DNA from 2 places in the Kocuria sp. MNB10 genome. Region 1 is predicted to be linked to the other one. Evidence: riboswitches for the same ligand, from Rfam matches in the RefSeq annotation. Region 1 holds a riboswitch; the other holds the start of a gene.
What was found. Region 1 has a riboswitch for S-adenosylmethionine ahead of ACW9PK_RS07085 (LLM class flavin-dependent oxidoreductase). Riboswitches for the same ligand answer to the same signal wherever they lie in the genome.
Positions count from the first base shown of each region.

Region 2: linked by a shared signal. The riboswitch ahead of ACW9PK_RS01615 (MetQ/NlpA family ABC transporter substrate-binding protein) and the one ahead of ACW9PK_RS07085 (LLM class flavin-dependent oxidoreductase) in region 1 are both predicted to bind S-adenosylmethionine.

Region 1 covers NZ_CM133411.1:1,575,432-1,583,156, forward strand. The annotation lists gene ACW9PK_RS07065 (AMP-binding protein) at 1-1,494, opposite strand, end outside; gene ACW9PK_RS07070 (ABC transporter permease) at 1,607-2,596, opposite strand; gene ACW9PK_RS07075 (aliphatic sulfonate ABC transporter substrate-binding protein) at 2,593-3,642, opposite strand; gene ACW9PK_RS07080 (ABC transporter ATP-binding protein) at 3,647-4,450, opposite strand; SAM riboswitch class I at 4,458-4,549, opposite strand; SAM riboswitch class IV at 4,678-4,792, shown strand; gene ACW9PK_RS07085 (LLM class flavin-dependent oxidoreductase) at 4,870-6,297, shown strand; gene ACW9PK_RS07090 (SdpI family protein) at 6,583-6,975, shown strand; gene ACW9PK_RS07095 (alcohol dehydrogenase) at 7,113-7,725, shown strand, end outside.
Region 2 covers NZ_CM133411.1:361,749-369,473, reverse strand. The annotation lists gene dxr (1-deoxy-D-xylulose-5-phosphate reductoisomerase) at 107-1,369, shown strand; SAM riboswitch class IV at 1,423-1,537, shown strand; gene ACW9PK_RS01615 (MetQ/NlpA family ABC transporter substrate-binding protein) at 1,633-2,517, shown strand; gene ACW9PK_RS01610 (methionine ABC transporter ATP-binding protein) at 2,514-3,566, shown strand; gene ACW9PK_RS01605 (methionine ABC transporter permease) at 3,566-4,222, shown strand; gene ispG (flavodoxin-dependent (E)-4-hydroxy-3-methylbut-2-enyl-diphosphate synthase) at 4,398-5,564, shown strand; gene ACW9PK_RS01595 (GNAT family N-acetyltransferase) at 5,603-6,421, shown strand; gene ACW9PK_RS01590 (proline--tRNA ligase) at 6,520-7,725, shown strand, end outside.

The sequences.
Region 1 (7,725 bases):
ACGCGTAGCGCAACCGGGCTTGAGGGAGCTGTGCGCAGCGGCGTCGTCGAACGTTCCGGGAGGGGCGAACTGCGGATCGTGCGGGCGTGGGGATGCGACGCACGAGCCCGTCTCGGACTGCCACCACGTGTCCACGAAGGGCACCTCGTCGCGGCCCACCTGGGTGCGCAACCAGCGCCACGCCTCCGGATTGATGGACTCGCCCACGGCGCCGAGCAACCGGATCGAGGAAAGGTTGTAGACCGGGGGTAGTCCCTTGGGGAACGCTCCCATGAGCGAGCGGATCAGCGTGGGTGCCGTGTAGTAGTTGGTCACGCCGTAGCGCTCGATGATCTCGAAGTGGCGGCCGTAATCCGGGGTGTTGGGCGTGCCCTCGTAGATCACCTGGGACACGCCGTTGACCAGCGGGCCGTAGATCTCATAGGTGTGCGCGGTGACCCACGCGAGGTCCGCGGTGCACCAGTGCACGGTGGAGCCCACCTTGGCGGGGTCGTTCACGGTGGAGAGCTCGTCCGGGCGCAGCACCCCGGACGCGTCGGGCACGTCCGGGAGCAGATCGAACAATAGGGCATGCGTATATGCCGTCTGCACCATGTACCCGCCCATCGTATGGACCAGGCCCTTGGGCCTCCCCGTGGTGCCGGACGTGTAGATGATGAACAGGGGCGTCTCCGCGTCGAACGCCTCCGGTTCGTGGACGTCCGAGACGCCCGCGGTGAGCTCGTGCCACCACACGTCACGCCCGGGGGTCCACGGCACGAGTTCCTCGTCCTTGGAATGCAGGCCCCGGGTGCCGCGCGGCAGATCGGTGCGCCCGGGCCGGGACGTGCGGCGCACCACGATCACGTGCTCGATGCTGTTCTCACCGCTGCAGGCCTCGTCCGCATTGATCTTCACGGGGACGACGGCGCCGCGCCGGTTCTGCCCGTCCGTGGTCACCAGGACCTTGGCTCCGGTGTCCTCGACCCGGAACTTGAGGGCTTCTGCGGAGAACCCGCCGAACACGAGCGAGTGGATCGCCCCGATGCGCGCGCACGCGAGCGTGATGATCACGGTCTCCGGGATGACCGGGAGGTAGATGACCACGCGGTCGCCCTTCTCCACGCCCAGTCGGAGCAGGGCGTTGGCGGCCCTGGATACCTCACGCTGCAGGTCCGCGTAGGTATAGACCAGGCGGTCCCCGGGTTCACCCTCGAAGTACAGGGCCACGTGCTGACCACGCCCGGCTGCCACATGGCGGTCCACGCAGTTGTACGAGACGTTGAGTTTCCCGCCTTCGAACCACGCGATCTCGGGCACGGTGTAAGTGGGGTTGCCGTCGTGGTCCTCACCCGTGCGCTGCGGCTTCTCGAACCGGTGAGCCGTGTGCCATGGCTGCGCCCAGTCCAGCCGCCCGGCCTGCTCGACCCAGAACTGCACCCGGGCGTCGTCGGAGATCAACGCCGGGTTCGGTGTGGGGTGAGCGGGGTCTGAGTACGAGTGTGTACCGGTCACGAGTCCTCCTGTGATGTCGATCCGAACGGTCGGTGTCTGCAACGGCCGGGCCCCCGGTGGAACGACCGGGCCGCGGTGGAACGGCGGGCGCCGGCGGGAACCGGGCGGGTTGTCACCTGGTTCCGGCCACGCTCCAGCGCCGCTGCGTCCACCACTCGAAGATGCCGAGCAGGGCGTCCGTGAGCTTGCCCAGCACGGCCAGCAACAGGATCGCGAGCAGCAACCGGTCCGTGCGGCCGTTGTTCTGCGAATCGGTGAGCAGGAACCCCAGGCCCATGGAGGAACCCAGCAGTTCCGCGGCCACCAGGAACAACCACGCCTGGGCCAGGGCCAGACGCAGCCCGGAGATCACGGAGGGCAGCACCGCGGGCAACTGCACGGTGGTGAAGAGTTTGACCCCGCGCAGCCCGAAGGACCGTGCGGCTTCGATCAGGTGCCGGTCCACGTGGCGCAGCGCGGCGGACACCGTGGTGTACACCGGGAAGAAGGCGCCGATTGCCACCAGGGTCACCTTGGAGTTCTCCCCGATCCCGATCCACAGCAATAGCAGCGGCACCCACGCCAGGGACGGCACGGCGCGCAGCGCGCCGATCGTGGGCGAGCCGATGGCCCGCGCCCACGGGGAGAGCCCCAGCAACGCGCCGAGCAACAGCCCGAGCCCACTGCCGATCAGGAAGCCCACGATCACGCGCTGCGTGGAGATCCCCACGTGCAACCACAGGTCACCGCTGCGCAGCAGCTCCCATCCCGCGGCGAGCACCGCGGACGGGCGCGGCAACTGCACGGGGGAGAAGGTCCCGTTCGTGGAGAGGGTGTGCCACACGAGCACCAGCAGCACGGGCAGGACGATCCCGATCAGCCCCAGGGCCCAAGGATTGCGCAGCGCGCTGGGACGCGTGCGGGAATCCGCCGCGGCAGGGGTGTCTGATGGGGGTGCGACGTCGCCGGGCGCCACCACGCCCGCCCCGTGGCGTCCGTCGTCGTCGGACAGTGTGGCCACCGCAGTGACGCCAGCTGCTTCGGAGGACGTGCCGCCCGGTGCTTCGCGGGACGCGCCGTCCGAGGACCGCGGTGCGGCGGAGGAGGTGTCGTGAGTGCTCATGAGGACTGCTTCCCTTCGATCACCTGGGCCACGGCGGCCGCATCGGCGTGTTGTGCGTAGTGCTGCTCCACGATGTTCGCGAGCGCCTCGTCCACGTCCTGCTGCGAGGAGACGTCCCCGGATTCCACCAGGATGGGCCCGACCCGCTCGAGCACCGCGAGCTGTTCGGGGCCCGGAACGGGGTCGATGTCCAGGTGGGTGCGCTGCCAGACCCGCCGGGCGGTGTCGCGATCGATGCTCGCGCCTTCCGCGAGGATCGCGATCCCCTCCTCCGGGTGCTGCAGCGCCCACTGCCGCGCGTAGGCGTACGTGTTCACCACGTCCTGCGCACCCGTGGGGTTCAGCTGCAGGAACACCTCCCGCGCGTTGAGGAACCCGTACGTGTTGAACTCCAACTGCCGGTGGAACAGCACGTCCCCCGCCTTCTCCGCGGCGGCCATCACGGGGTCCAGTCCGGACCATGCGGCCACCTGACCGGTGTCCAGCGCGGTGCGCCCGTCCGCGTGCTGCAGGTTCACCACGGTGACGTCCTGGGCGCTCATGCCCGCCGCGCCGAGGGACTGTAGGAGGAAGAAGTACGGATCCGTGCCCTTCGTCGCGGCCACGGACGTGCCCGCGAGATCCGCCACGGTGCGCACGGGGGAGTCCGGGGTGCGCACGAGCGCGGACCACTCGGGCTGTGAGAACAGGTCGATCGTCCTGATCGGCGAGCGGTTGGCACGCGCGAGCAGTGCGGCGGAACCTGCCGTGGAGCCCACGTCCACGACCCCGGCGCGTAGCGACTCGTTGGCCTTGTTGGAACCGGCCGAGTACACCCACGTCACGGTCTGACCGTGGGCCTCGGCGACCTTCTCGAGCCAGCCCTTGGCCTTGATGATCAGGGACAGCGGGTTGTAGGTCGCATAGTCCAGGTAGATCTCGTGCGCGGAACCGCCGGCCACACCGCGGCCCGGACCTTCGCCCTCCATGACGCATCCGCTCAGGGGCAGCGCCAGCGCGGACAGGCCGAGTGCCTGCAGGGCGCGGCGTCGGGACAACTGCGCCATGCGCTCAGCGCTCCACGCCGAGCAAGGCCAACAGGTGGGCGCGCAGCGCGGTGATCTCACTGTCCTCGCGGGAGCGCGGGCGGGCCAGCTCGGGGGAGATGATCTCGGCGATGGTCGCGGGGCCCGTGGCCGTTTCCCGCGCGAGCACCACCACGTGATCGGAGAGCACCAGGGCTTCCTCGACGTCGTGGGTGACCATGAGCACGGTCGTGGGATCGGCGCGGTGCACGTCCAGCAGCAGATCCTGCATCCTGATCCGGGTCAGGGCGTCCAGGGCCCCGAAGGGCTCGTCCAACAGCAGGACCCGCGGGTTCCGTGCCAGGGCCCGGGCGAGGGATGCGCGCTGTGCCATGCCCCCGGAGATCTCCGAGGGACGGTGATTCGCGTGGTGGGACAGGCCGACGAGCTCCAACAGCTGCGCCACCCGCCGCTTCCCTTCCCGGGCGGGAGTCCCGTGGGGCAGACCCAGTGCCACGTTGCGCGCCACGCTGCGCCACGGCAGCAACCGCGGTTCCTGGAAGCCGACGGCGCAGCGCGGGTCGATCTCGCGCACCACCGAGTCGTCGATCCGGACTTCGCCCTCGCTCGCCGTGCCGAGCCCGGCCACGGCGCGTAGCAGGGTGGACTTGCCGCACCCCGAGGGGCCCAGGACGGAGACGATCTCGCCCGGACGCACCGTGAAGGTCACGTCCCTCAGGACGTCGTGGACATGCGCTCCGTGGTGTGCGGGGAAGGACTTGCCGACCCGGTCGAAGGTGACCGCAGCGGCGTCGACGGCAGATTCCGGGCGCGTGAGGATATGGCTCAATTCATCAACTCCATCGTTCCTGGCATTAGCACCTTGCCCGCGTGGGGCTGGTTGCTGCGACGTCAACGAGCCAGGTCTCTCAGCCGCTCCGGATGGGAACCACACCATTGAACGGGCCGGGAGCCCGCGGGTGCAAATCGTGTGACGCGCCGGGGCGCCGTCGTGACGTGCCGTAACCCGAGGTGTTTCCGAGGACCGGGGATCCCCGTTAGGATCGATGCCACAACGATCACGAGTGCCGACGTTTAGCCCTGGCTTGTCGGACGGCAACCCTCTCCCGTAGCGGGGTGCCCCAGGTGAGGATCGGGCCGCATGACACACCGCATGCGGCAAGTACGGCGCCACACAAGCGCGCTGGACCCGCAAGGTAGGCCGCCGTAGGTGGTGCACGGGGCGCGGGTCGTGTTCCTGCTGAGGGGCTGACCGAGATGAGCAAACGGATTTCCGTCAACGCGTTCGACATGACCTGCGTGGATCACCAGAGCTTCGGGTTGTGGCGTCACCCGCGGTCCCGGGCCACCGAGTACAACACCATCGAGTACTGGACGGGGCTGGCCAAGCTGCTGGAGCGGGGCAAGTTCGACGCCCTGTTCCTTGCGGACGTGGTGGGCATCTACGACATCTACAAGAACTCCGCGGCTCCGGCCGTGCGTGACGGGGCCCAGTTCCCGGTCAACGACCCGTTCATGCAGGTCTCGGCCATGGCCGCCGTGACCGAGCACCTGGGCTTCGGCGTGACGAGCGCGGTGACCTACGAGCAGCCCTACACCCTGGCCCGCAAGTACGCCACACTGGATCACCTCACCAAGGGCCGCGTGGGATTCAACGTGGTGACCTCCTACCTTCCGTCCGCTGCGGAGAACCAGGGCCTGCCGCGCCAGATTGAGCACGATACGCGTTACGAGATCGCGGAGGAGTTCCTGGACGTGTGCTACAAGCTTTGGGAGGGCTCGTGGGAGGAGGACGCTGTGGTTCAGAACCGTGAGACGGGTGTCTACGCGGATCCCACCAAGGTCCATCCCATCCGGCACAGCGGGGAGCACTTCACGGTTCCCGGAGCGGGGCTCACGGCACCGTCCCCGCAGCGCACACCGCTGATCTTCCAGGCCGGCGCGTCCTCGCGCGGGCAGGCGTTCGCGGGTAAGCACGCGGAAGCCGTGTTCATCGGCGGGTTGCGCCCGGACCTCACGCGTTTCGTGACTGACAAGATCCGCGACCGGGCTCAGGCCGAGGGCCGCAGCCGTGACGACGTCAAGATCTACGCGATGCTCTCCGTGGTCGTCGCGGACACGGACGAGCAGGCCCAGGAGAAGTACCGCGATTACTTGCAATACGTGGACCTGGAGGCCTCCCAGGCGATCATCGGTGGGTGGTCCGGCGTGGACCTGTCCCAGTTCGACGAGGACGAGGCCTTGAACTACATCAAGACCGACTCCATCCAGTCCTTCCTGACCCCGTTCACGCTGCAGTCCAAGGACAAGCAGTGGACGCGCGAGGAGATCGCCAAGCACTGCGCCCTGGGTGGGATGGGTGCGGTCCTCGTGGGCTCCGCGCAGACCGTCGCGGATCAGCTCGAAACCTGGGTGGACGAGGGCGGCCTGGACGGCATCAACCTGGCCTACCATGTGAGCCCCGGTTCCTTCGAGGACTTCGTGGAGTACGTGGTCCCCGAGTTGCAGAAGCGCGGGCGCTACCGCACCGAGTACGAGGGCACCACCCTGCGCGAGTCCCTCTACGGCGAGGGCCGTCCCCGGGTCAAGGACACCCATCCCGCTGCGAAGTACCGCGGCGCGTTCGTGGGCGAGCCCTCCGTCGCGGACACGCCGTCCCGCGAGCTGGTGGGCTGACACCTCCCTCCAACGACGACGCCGCTCGCACCCGGTCCCGCAGGTCCGGCAGGGCGGCGTCGTCGACCCCGGTCACCGTGACCGCCCCATCCCTGGCGATGGGGAAGAGAGCGACCCCGTCATGACCTTGTGTCAGCTGACGACGACCAGGATTCCCCACTGGGTTCTGCCCTGCGGCGGAGCACCTTGCCGTGGAGGCGTTCGCGGATGACGTCACCGGATCCGCAGTGCCCGGATCCGTGACGGTCGTAGGGTGGAGGAAATGCCCGTGACCCGGAGGGAACCGTGGACGAGGACCTGCTCGGAGTGATCATGCTGTCGTTCAGCACGGTCCTGGTGTGCGTCGTGACAGTGGTGACCGTCAGGGCAGCGGCCGCCGGCTCGCTCGATCGCAACGGGGCCGTGGGCCTCCGGACCCGGCACACGCGCGCGTCCGACGCCGCGTGGTCCGCGGGTCACGCCGCGGCCCTTCCGAGGGTGCGGTGGTCCGTTCCCGTGGCCGTGTGTGCCGTGGTGGCGGCGATCGTGTTGCTCGTTCTGGGGTGGCCCGAATGGGGCATCGTCGCCGGGCTGGTGGGTGTACTGCTGCAGGTCGCGGTGCTGGTGTCCGCCGTGGGGCCGGCCAACCGTGCCGCTCGGCGGGCCGCGCAAAAGTCGGCTCCAGAACCCCGCGCCTGAGACCGGGGCGCGTGAGCGGCGTCGTCGTCCCCCGATGCGACGGGCACGGACCCGTGGACAACTCGGCGTAGCGGCCTAGAGTAGTGACACAGCTCACCTGATAAGGCGACTTACACACACGCAACGAAGGAGTGGCCATGAAGGTTTTCGCGCACACGGAGCCGGGCGGAGCAGCCCAGGAACTCGAGGTGGAACGGCCCGAACTGGAAGGCTCCGCGGTCATGATCCGCGTGACCAATTCGGGGGTCTGCCACTCGGACGTGCACTGCCAGGACGGGTACTTCGACCTCGGCAGCGCCGGGCGCTACGAACTGACCGCGGCGGGCGCGCAGTACCCCGTGGTGCTCGGGCACGAGATCGTGGGGGAGGTCGTGGCCGCGGGACCGGACGCCACGGTGACGCCCGGGGACACCAAGTACATCGTGTTCCCGTGGATCGGTTGCGGCGAGTGCCAGGCCTGTTCGGAGGACCGCGAGAACTACTGCAGCGGGAAGAAGCGCAACCTCTCGGTGCAGCGCCGCGGCGGCTACGCAGAGGAGGTCCACGTGCCGGACGAGCGCTACCTGGTGTCGCTGGGCGACATCGACCCGTCCTTCGGCGCCACGCTCGCCTGCTCCGGCCTGACCTCCTACTCAGCGGTCAAGAAGATCATGCCACTGCCCGCGGATAAGCCCGTGGCCGTGATCGGCGCGGGCGGTGTAGGGCTGATGACCATTGCGGTGCTCAAGGCCCTGGGTCACGAGAACATCG
Region 2 (7,725 bases), 1.2 Mb from region 1:
CTCCCGACAAGGGCGTAACCTCCGGGTGGCGCCCTTGTTGCGTGCCCGGGATGACCATCATGGGCGTCGCACACGCGATACTGGGCAGATGAACTCGTCGCCCGTCATGACCCCCGACTTCGACCGCGCCACCCGGCAGGCCCCCCGCCGCCTCGTGATCCTCGGATCCACGGGATCCATCGGGACGCAGGCCCTCGACGTCGTGTCCCAGGCCGCGGGGCTGCGCCGGCCCGTCTCGGATGCCACCCACGAGCCCTTCGAGGTCGTGGCGCTCGCCGCGGGCGCGGGTCACCTCGAGCTGCTCGCCCAGCAGGCCGTGGCGTACGGGGTCCGAGCAGTGGGCACGAGCGGTACGGCGGACGACGCCGCCCGGTTGCGTGAGCTGATCGCGGACCGGGCGCGTGCGTCGTCGTCGTCGGCGGCACCCGAGGTCCTGCACGGGCCGGACGCCGCCGCGCGGATCGCGCAGTGGGAGGGTGCGGACCTCGTGCTGAACGGAATCACCGGGAGCATCGGGCTCGCGCCCACCCTGGCGGCGCTGGGAGCGGGTCGGCGGGTGGCGCTCGCGAACAAGGAATCGCTGATCGCGGGCGGTCCGCTCGTCCTGCGCGCCGCGGCGGACACGGGCCTCGAGGACGCGCTGATCCCCGTGGACTCCGAACACTCGGCGATCGCCCAGGCCCTGCGCTCCGGGACGGCCTCCGAGGTGCGCCGGCTCGTGCTCACGGCGTCCGGCGGACCGTTCCGCGGCATGACGCGCGAGCAGCTCACGCGCGTGACACCCGAACAGGCCCTGCAGCACCCCACGTGGGACATGGGGGTCATGGTCACCACGAACTCCGCGACCATGGTCAACAAGGCACTGGAGGTGCTCGAGGCGAGCCTACTGTTCGACGTCCCCCTGGACCGGATCGACGTCACGGTGCATCCGCAATCGGTCGTGCACTCCATGGTGGAGTTCGTGGACGGATCCACCCTGGCGCAGGCGTCCCCGCCGGACATGCGCCTGCCCATCGCGCTCGGAATCGGCTGGCCCCACCGCGTGACCGGTGCCGCCGCGGGGTGCGACTGGACCCGGGCCGCACAGTGGACGTTCGAACCGCTCGATTCGCAGGTGTTCCCCGCCGTGGAGCTCATGAAGCACGCGGGTTCGCGCGGCGGGACGTGGCCCGCGGTGTTCAACGCCGCCAACGAGCAGGCCGTGCACGCGTTCCACCGCGGGGCGCTCGGCTTCACGCAGATCGTGGACATGGTCGAGCGTGTGCTGGAGGATCACGACGGCGTCACGCGGCCCACCCTTGAGGACGTCCTGGGGGCGGAGGAGTGGGCCCGGGCCCGCGCGGACGAACGTATCGCCGGGATGGCATAGGGCCCTTCCGGCGGTCGTCGGCCCATGGCAGGGCCATGCTAGAATTCCGGGTGGATGACGAGATCCGGCGCGTAGCTCTGGCTGGCCGGACGGCAACCCTCTCCCGTAGCGGGGTGCCCCAGATGACCATCCGGTCGCGGTTGCAACAGATCACGGCAAGTGCGGTTCCCCGGAAATCAGCACGTACCCGTCCCTGTGCCCTCATCCAGGGGGGACTGTTCGCCCCGCGAGTCCCCGTCACAGACCCCTGGAAAGGCATGATCATGCGAACCAAGCGTTTGATTCCCGTCGTGTTGGCCACCACCCTGGGCCTCACCCTCACCGCGTGCGGCGGCGGCTCCGACAACTCGGACCCGGCCGCGGACGGCAAGATCACCGTCGGGATCGTGGGCTCGACCCCTGTGCAGGAAGCGTTGAAGCAGGTCGCCGCGGACAACGACATCACGGTCGAGTACGTGGACTTCAGTGACTACAGCCAGCCGAACCCCGCTCTGAAGAGCGGTGACATCGACATGAACTGGTTCCAGCACATCGCGTACCTCGCCGATTACAACAACAACGCCGGGGACACCATCACTCCCGTGGGCTCCACGTCCATCTTCCCGCTGGGGCTGTACTCCAAGAGCGTGAAATCCGTGGGTGACTTCAAGCAGGGTGACGAGATCGCCGTGCCGAACGACTCGATCAACCTGTCCCGCGCCCTGAACCTCTTGCACCAGCAGGGTCTCGTGGAGTTCACCAAGGACACGATCGCCCCCACCGAGCAGGACATCGACACCGCCAAGTCCAAGGTCACGGTCCGCCCGGTCTCCGCCGAGCAGACCGTGCTGTCCATGGACTCCGTGGCCGCCTCCGTGGTCAACAACGACTTCCTGGACCGCGCGAACATCGATCCCAAGTCCGCGCTGGCTCAGGACGATCCCACCGCGGACAGTGCCAAGGTGTACGACAACCTCTTCGCCGCGACCGAGGCGAACGCGGACAACGAGACCCTGAAGAAGGTCGCGAGCTTCTACTACGACGACAAGGTCCAGGACGCGGAGAAGACCGAGACCAAGGGCACCGCGGTGCCCACCAAGGTGGACCAGCAGGAGCTCAAGGACTTGCTGGCCCGCTACTCGCAGGACCTCAAGGAGCAGACCAAGTGAGCCCGTCCGCCACGGCGGACACCCTGGTCAGTTTCCGGGACGTGAGCAAGGTCTTCGTCACGGGGTCCAAACGCCGCCCGCGCACCGTGACCGCGGTGGACTCCGTGGACCTGGACATCCGCCGCGGTGAGATCTTCGCGGTGATCGGCTACTCGGGGGCGGGCAAGTCCACCCTCGTGCGGCTGATCAACGGCCTGGAACCCATTTCGTCCGGGACGCTCGAGGTCGCCGGTAACCGTGTGGACGGGCGCAGCGAATCCCAGCTGGCGCCCATCCGCCGCAAGATCGGGATGATCTTCCAGCAGTTCAACCTGTTCACGTCACGCACAGTGGCGGGCAACATCGATTACCCGCTCAAGCGTGCCGGGTGGAAGCCCGAGGAACGCAAGGCGCGGGTCGCGGAACTGTTGGAGTTCGTGGGCTTGACCGAGCGCGCCGGGAACTACCCCGAGCAGCTCTCGGGTGGTCAGAAGCAGCGCGTGGGGATCGCCCGCGCGCTCGCGAGCAATCCCGAACTGCTGCTCGCGGACGAGTCCACCTCGGCGTTGGACCCGGAGACCACCCAGGAGGTCCTGGGTCTGCTCAAGCGCGTCAACCGTGAGCTGGGGATCACCATCGTACTGATCACCCACGAGATGGACGTGGTGCGGGCCACCGCGGACCGCGTGGCCGTGATGGACAGCGGTCGTGTGGTGGAGACCGGGACCACCGCGGAGGTCTTCGCCCACCCGCGGGCGCAGACCACGCGCAAGTTCGTCTCCTCGGTCATGCGCACCGTGCCGCGCGCGGACGAGATCGAGAAGCTGCGCCGGGAACACCCCGGGCGGCTCGTGCTGGTGGACGTCACCGACCAGAACCGGATCGGGGACGTGCTCTCGGACGCCGCCCGTGACGGTGTCAGCTTCAACATCGCCTTCGGGGGGATCTCCATCCTGCAATCACAGTCCTTCGGAACGCTCACGCTGTCCCTGACCGGTTCGGACGAGTCCGTGGACCGCGCCGTCGAGAGTCTGCGCGCCGTCACCACGGTGCGGGAGGTGAGTGAGTGATGGAGTGGTCTGCTCTGGGCCCGCAGTTGCTGGACGCAACCGGGCAGACGCTGTATATGGTCTCCGTGACCCTCGTGCTGGCCGGGCTCATCGGCCTGGCCGTGGGCATGGGGCTCTACGTGACCCGGCGGGGCAGCATCCTGGAGAACGGTCCACTGTTCACCGCGCTGAACCTCCTGGTGAACTTCGTGCGTCCCATCCCGTTCATCATCCTGCTGGCCGCCCTGGGTCAGGTCACGGAATCGGTCGTGGGCACGCGCCTGGGCCCCAACGCCGCGATCTTCACCATGACCATCGGCGCTACGTTCGCGGTGGCCCGCATCGTGGAGCAGAACCTCATGACGGTGGATCCCGGGGTGATCGAGGCCGCGCGGTCCATGGGGGTCTCGCGCTGGAAGATCATCACCACGGTGATCCTGCCGGAGGCGCTCGGCCCGCTCGTGCTGGGGTACACGTTCCTGGTCATCGGCATCACGGACATGTCCGCGATGGCCGGTGCGATCGGCGCCGGTGGTCTGGGTGACTTCGCGTTGCGCCTGGGCTATCAGCGCTTCAACGACCAGGTCACGTGGGCCGCGGTGATCGTGATCATCATCCTGGTCCAGCTCGTGCAGTTCTTCGGCAACTGGCTCGCGCGCAGGATCATGCGCCGCTGACGCTCACGCGCCCCGTACCATGGCGACGCCGCCCCCGGAACATTCCGGGGGCGGCGTCGTGTTCGGCGCATCACGTGCGGCTGTAGCACGTGGGAGGAGTGGGGCACAATGGACAGTGCAACATCGCGGGGCGCGCGTCACGGGCCCCGGACGCCACTTCCTTGGGAGGCAATTCGTGACCTCGGTCAATCTCGGTATGCCCGCCGCGCCCCAACCGGTGCTCTCGCCCCGGCGCAAGACCCGCCAGATCCAGGTGGGTTCGGTGGGTGTGGGGTCGGAGCACCCGATCAGCGTCCAGTCGATGACCACGACCCCCACCACGGACATCAACGCCACGCTGCAGCAGATCGCCGAGCTCAACGCCGCCGGTTGCGACATCGTGCGTGTGGCGTGCCCGTCCCAGGACGACGCCGACGCCCTGCCCATCATCGCCATGAAGTCCCCGATCCCGGTGATCGCGGACATCCACTTCCAGCCCAAGTACGTCTACGCCGCGATCGACGCCGGGTGCGCCGGTGTGCGCGTGAACCCGGGCAACATCCGCAGGTTCGACGACCAGATCGAGGGCATCTCCCGTGCGGCGGAGGCCGCGGGCGTGTCCATCCGGATCGGCGTGAACGCGGGCTCCCTGGACAAGCGCCTGCTGCAGAAGTACGGCAAGGCCACCCCGGAGGCGCTCGTGGAGTCCGCCGTGTGGGAGGCCTCGCTGTTCGAGGAGCACGACTTCCACGACTTCAAGATCTCGGTCAAGCACAACGACCCCGTGACCATGGTGCGCGCCTACCAGTTGCTTGCCGAGCGCGGGGACTGGCCGCTGCACCTGGGTGTCACTGAGGCCGGCCCGGCCCTGCAGGGCACCGTCAAGTCCGCGACCGCCTTCGGCATCCTGCTCGGTCAGGGCATCGGGGACACCATCCGCGTGTCCCTGTCCGCGCCTCCGGTCGAAGAGGTCAAGGTGGGCAATCAGATCCTGCAGTCGCTTGGGCTGCGCCCGCGCAAGCTCGAGATCGTCTCGTGCCCCTCGTGCGGGCGCGCGCAGGTGGACGTCTACAAGCTCGCCGAGGAGGTCAACGAGGGCCTGGCACACCTGACCGTGCCGCTGCGCGTGGCCGTGATGGGCTGCGTCGTCAACGGCCCGGGGGAAGCCCGCGAAGCGGACCTGGGCGTGGCCTCGGGCAACGGTAAGGGCCAGATCTTCGTGCGCGGTGAGGTCATCAAGACCGTTCCCGAGGACCAGATCGTGGAGACCCTGCTCGCCCAGGCCAATGAGATGGCCGAGAGCATGGAATTGGACGAGAACGGCCAGCCGGTCGAGGGCGCGCCGGTTGTGACCGCCGGGTGATCCTGCGCCGCGCCCCGCGGGTGCTCTCACCCGCCGCCGTGAACCAGTCGGCACTGGACCGCCTGCTGGCGCGGCACGCGGTGTCCGGGGTGTTCGTCGCGGCGCACGTGGCCCGGATCCGGGCCGCCCGCGGTCGGCGGCAGCCGCCCGTGATCGGTGTTGTGGACTCCTCCGGTGAGCTCGTGGGCGCGTGCTGGGCGGGAACCAACGTGGTCCCCGTGGTGCTCGACCAGACCGGGACGGACCTCGTCGCGGACGTCCTGGCCCGCGGCGGCCCCCGCTTCGCCTCGTTCTTCGGTCCCGCCGATCCCGTGCTCGGACTGTGGGAACGATTGCGGGACACGTGGCCCGAACCCTTCGACGTCCGTCCCGTGCAACCGCTGCTCGTGATGGACCGTGATCCCGCACCCGAGTTGTTCACGGGGCCCGCCCGCGATGTGCGATGGGCGCAGGACGAGGACTTCCCTCGCGTGCTGCCCGCGGCCGCGGCCATGTTCACCGAGGAAGTGGGGTACTCCCCCTTCACCACCGGGGCGGAGGGTTACCGCCAGCGAGTGCGCTCCCTCGTGCGCGATCGCAGGACCGCGGTGCTCACCGACGAGCACGGTACCGTGATCTTCAAGGCGGACATCGGGTCACTGCACGGGTCCGTGTGCCAGATCCAGGGCGTGTGGGTGGACCCCAAGCACCGGGGGAGGGGACTGGCCGTGCCGTGTATGGCCGCGACCGTGGCGCTCGCCCGGCAGTACGTCCCGACCGTGAGCCTCTACGTGAACTCGTTCAACGCACCCGCCCTGGCCACATACCGCCGAGTGGGTTTCCGGCGGCACGGGGATTTCGCCACGGTCCTCCTGTGAGCCCCCGGGCCCGGCGTGCGCCGGTGCCGCGCAGCGATAGACTCGCGGGGATACCCGCCGCTTCGATCGTTCCCTTCACGGGTGGATAGGATCCCTTCATGCCCCTTCGCCTGAGTTCCTTGTTCCTGCGCACGCTGCGCGAAGACCCCGTGGACGCAGACGTGGACAGCCACAAGCTCCTGGTGCGCGCCGGGTACATCCGCCGCGCGGCGCCCGGGATCTACACGTGGTTGCCCCTGGGGCTGAACGTCCTGGGGAAGGTCGAGCGGATCGTGCGCGAGGAGATGAACGCGATCGGCGCCCAGGAGGTGCACTTCCCGGCGCTGTTGCCGCGCGAACCCTACGAGGCCACCAACCGCTGGACCGAGTACGGTGAGAACCTCTTCCGGCTGCAGGACCGCAAGGGCGCGGACTACCTGCTCGCGCCCACGCACGAGGAGATGTTCACGCTGCTCGTGAAGGATCTTTACTCGTCCTACAAGGACCTCCCGGTCTCGCTGTACCAGATCCAGACCAAGTACCGGGACGAAGCCCGCCCCCGCGCGGGTCTGCTGCGCGGGCGGGAGTTCATCATGAAGGACTCCTACTCGTTCGACATCGACGACGCGGGGTTGGACGAGTCCTACGCCAAGCACCGCGCGGCGTACGTGCGGATCTTCGAACGCCTCGGCCTGCCGGTCGTGGCCGTGTCCGCGACCTCGGGGGCCATGGGCGGATCCCGGTCCGAGGAGTTCATGCACCCCTCGTCCGTGGGTGAGGACACCTTCGTGCGCTCGGCTGGAGGCTACGCCGCGAACGTGGAGGCCGTGACGACGGTGGTCCCGGAGCCGATCGACTACGCGGACGCTCCTGCGGCCCAAGTGCACCGCACCCCCGCGAGCCCCACGATCGAGACGCTTGTGGAGCGCTCCAACGAGTTGCACCCCCGCGAAGGCGAGCCGTGGACCGCCGCGGACACGCTCAAGAACGTCGTGCTGTCCGTCTCGTTGCCCGGTGGTAAGCGTCAGCTCGTGGCCCTGGGCGTTCCCGGGGACCGCGACGTGGACCTCAAGCGCGTGGAAGCCGGGATCGGTGAGGCCCTCGGACAGGGCGGTGAACTCGAGGTCGCCGCCGCGACCGAGGACGAGCTGCGTGCCGTGCCCGAACTCGTCAAGGGCTACATCGGTCCGGGTCTGAGCCGCGACGACGCCCTGCTCGGTTCCGAGTCCCGCACGGGCATCCCGTACTTCGTGGACCCTCGCGTGGTGCCGGGCACCTCGTGGATCACCGGCGCGAACGTGGCCGAGACCCACGTCTACCACCTG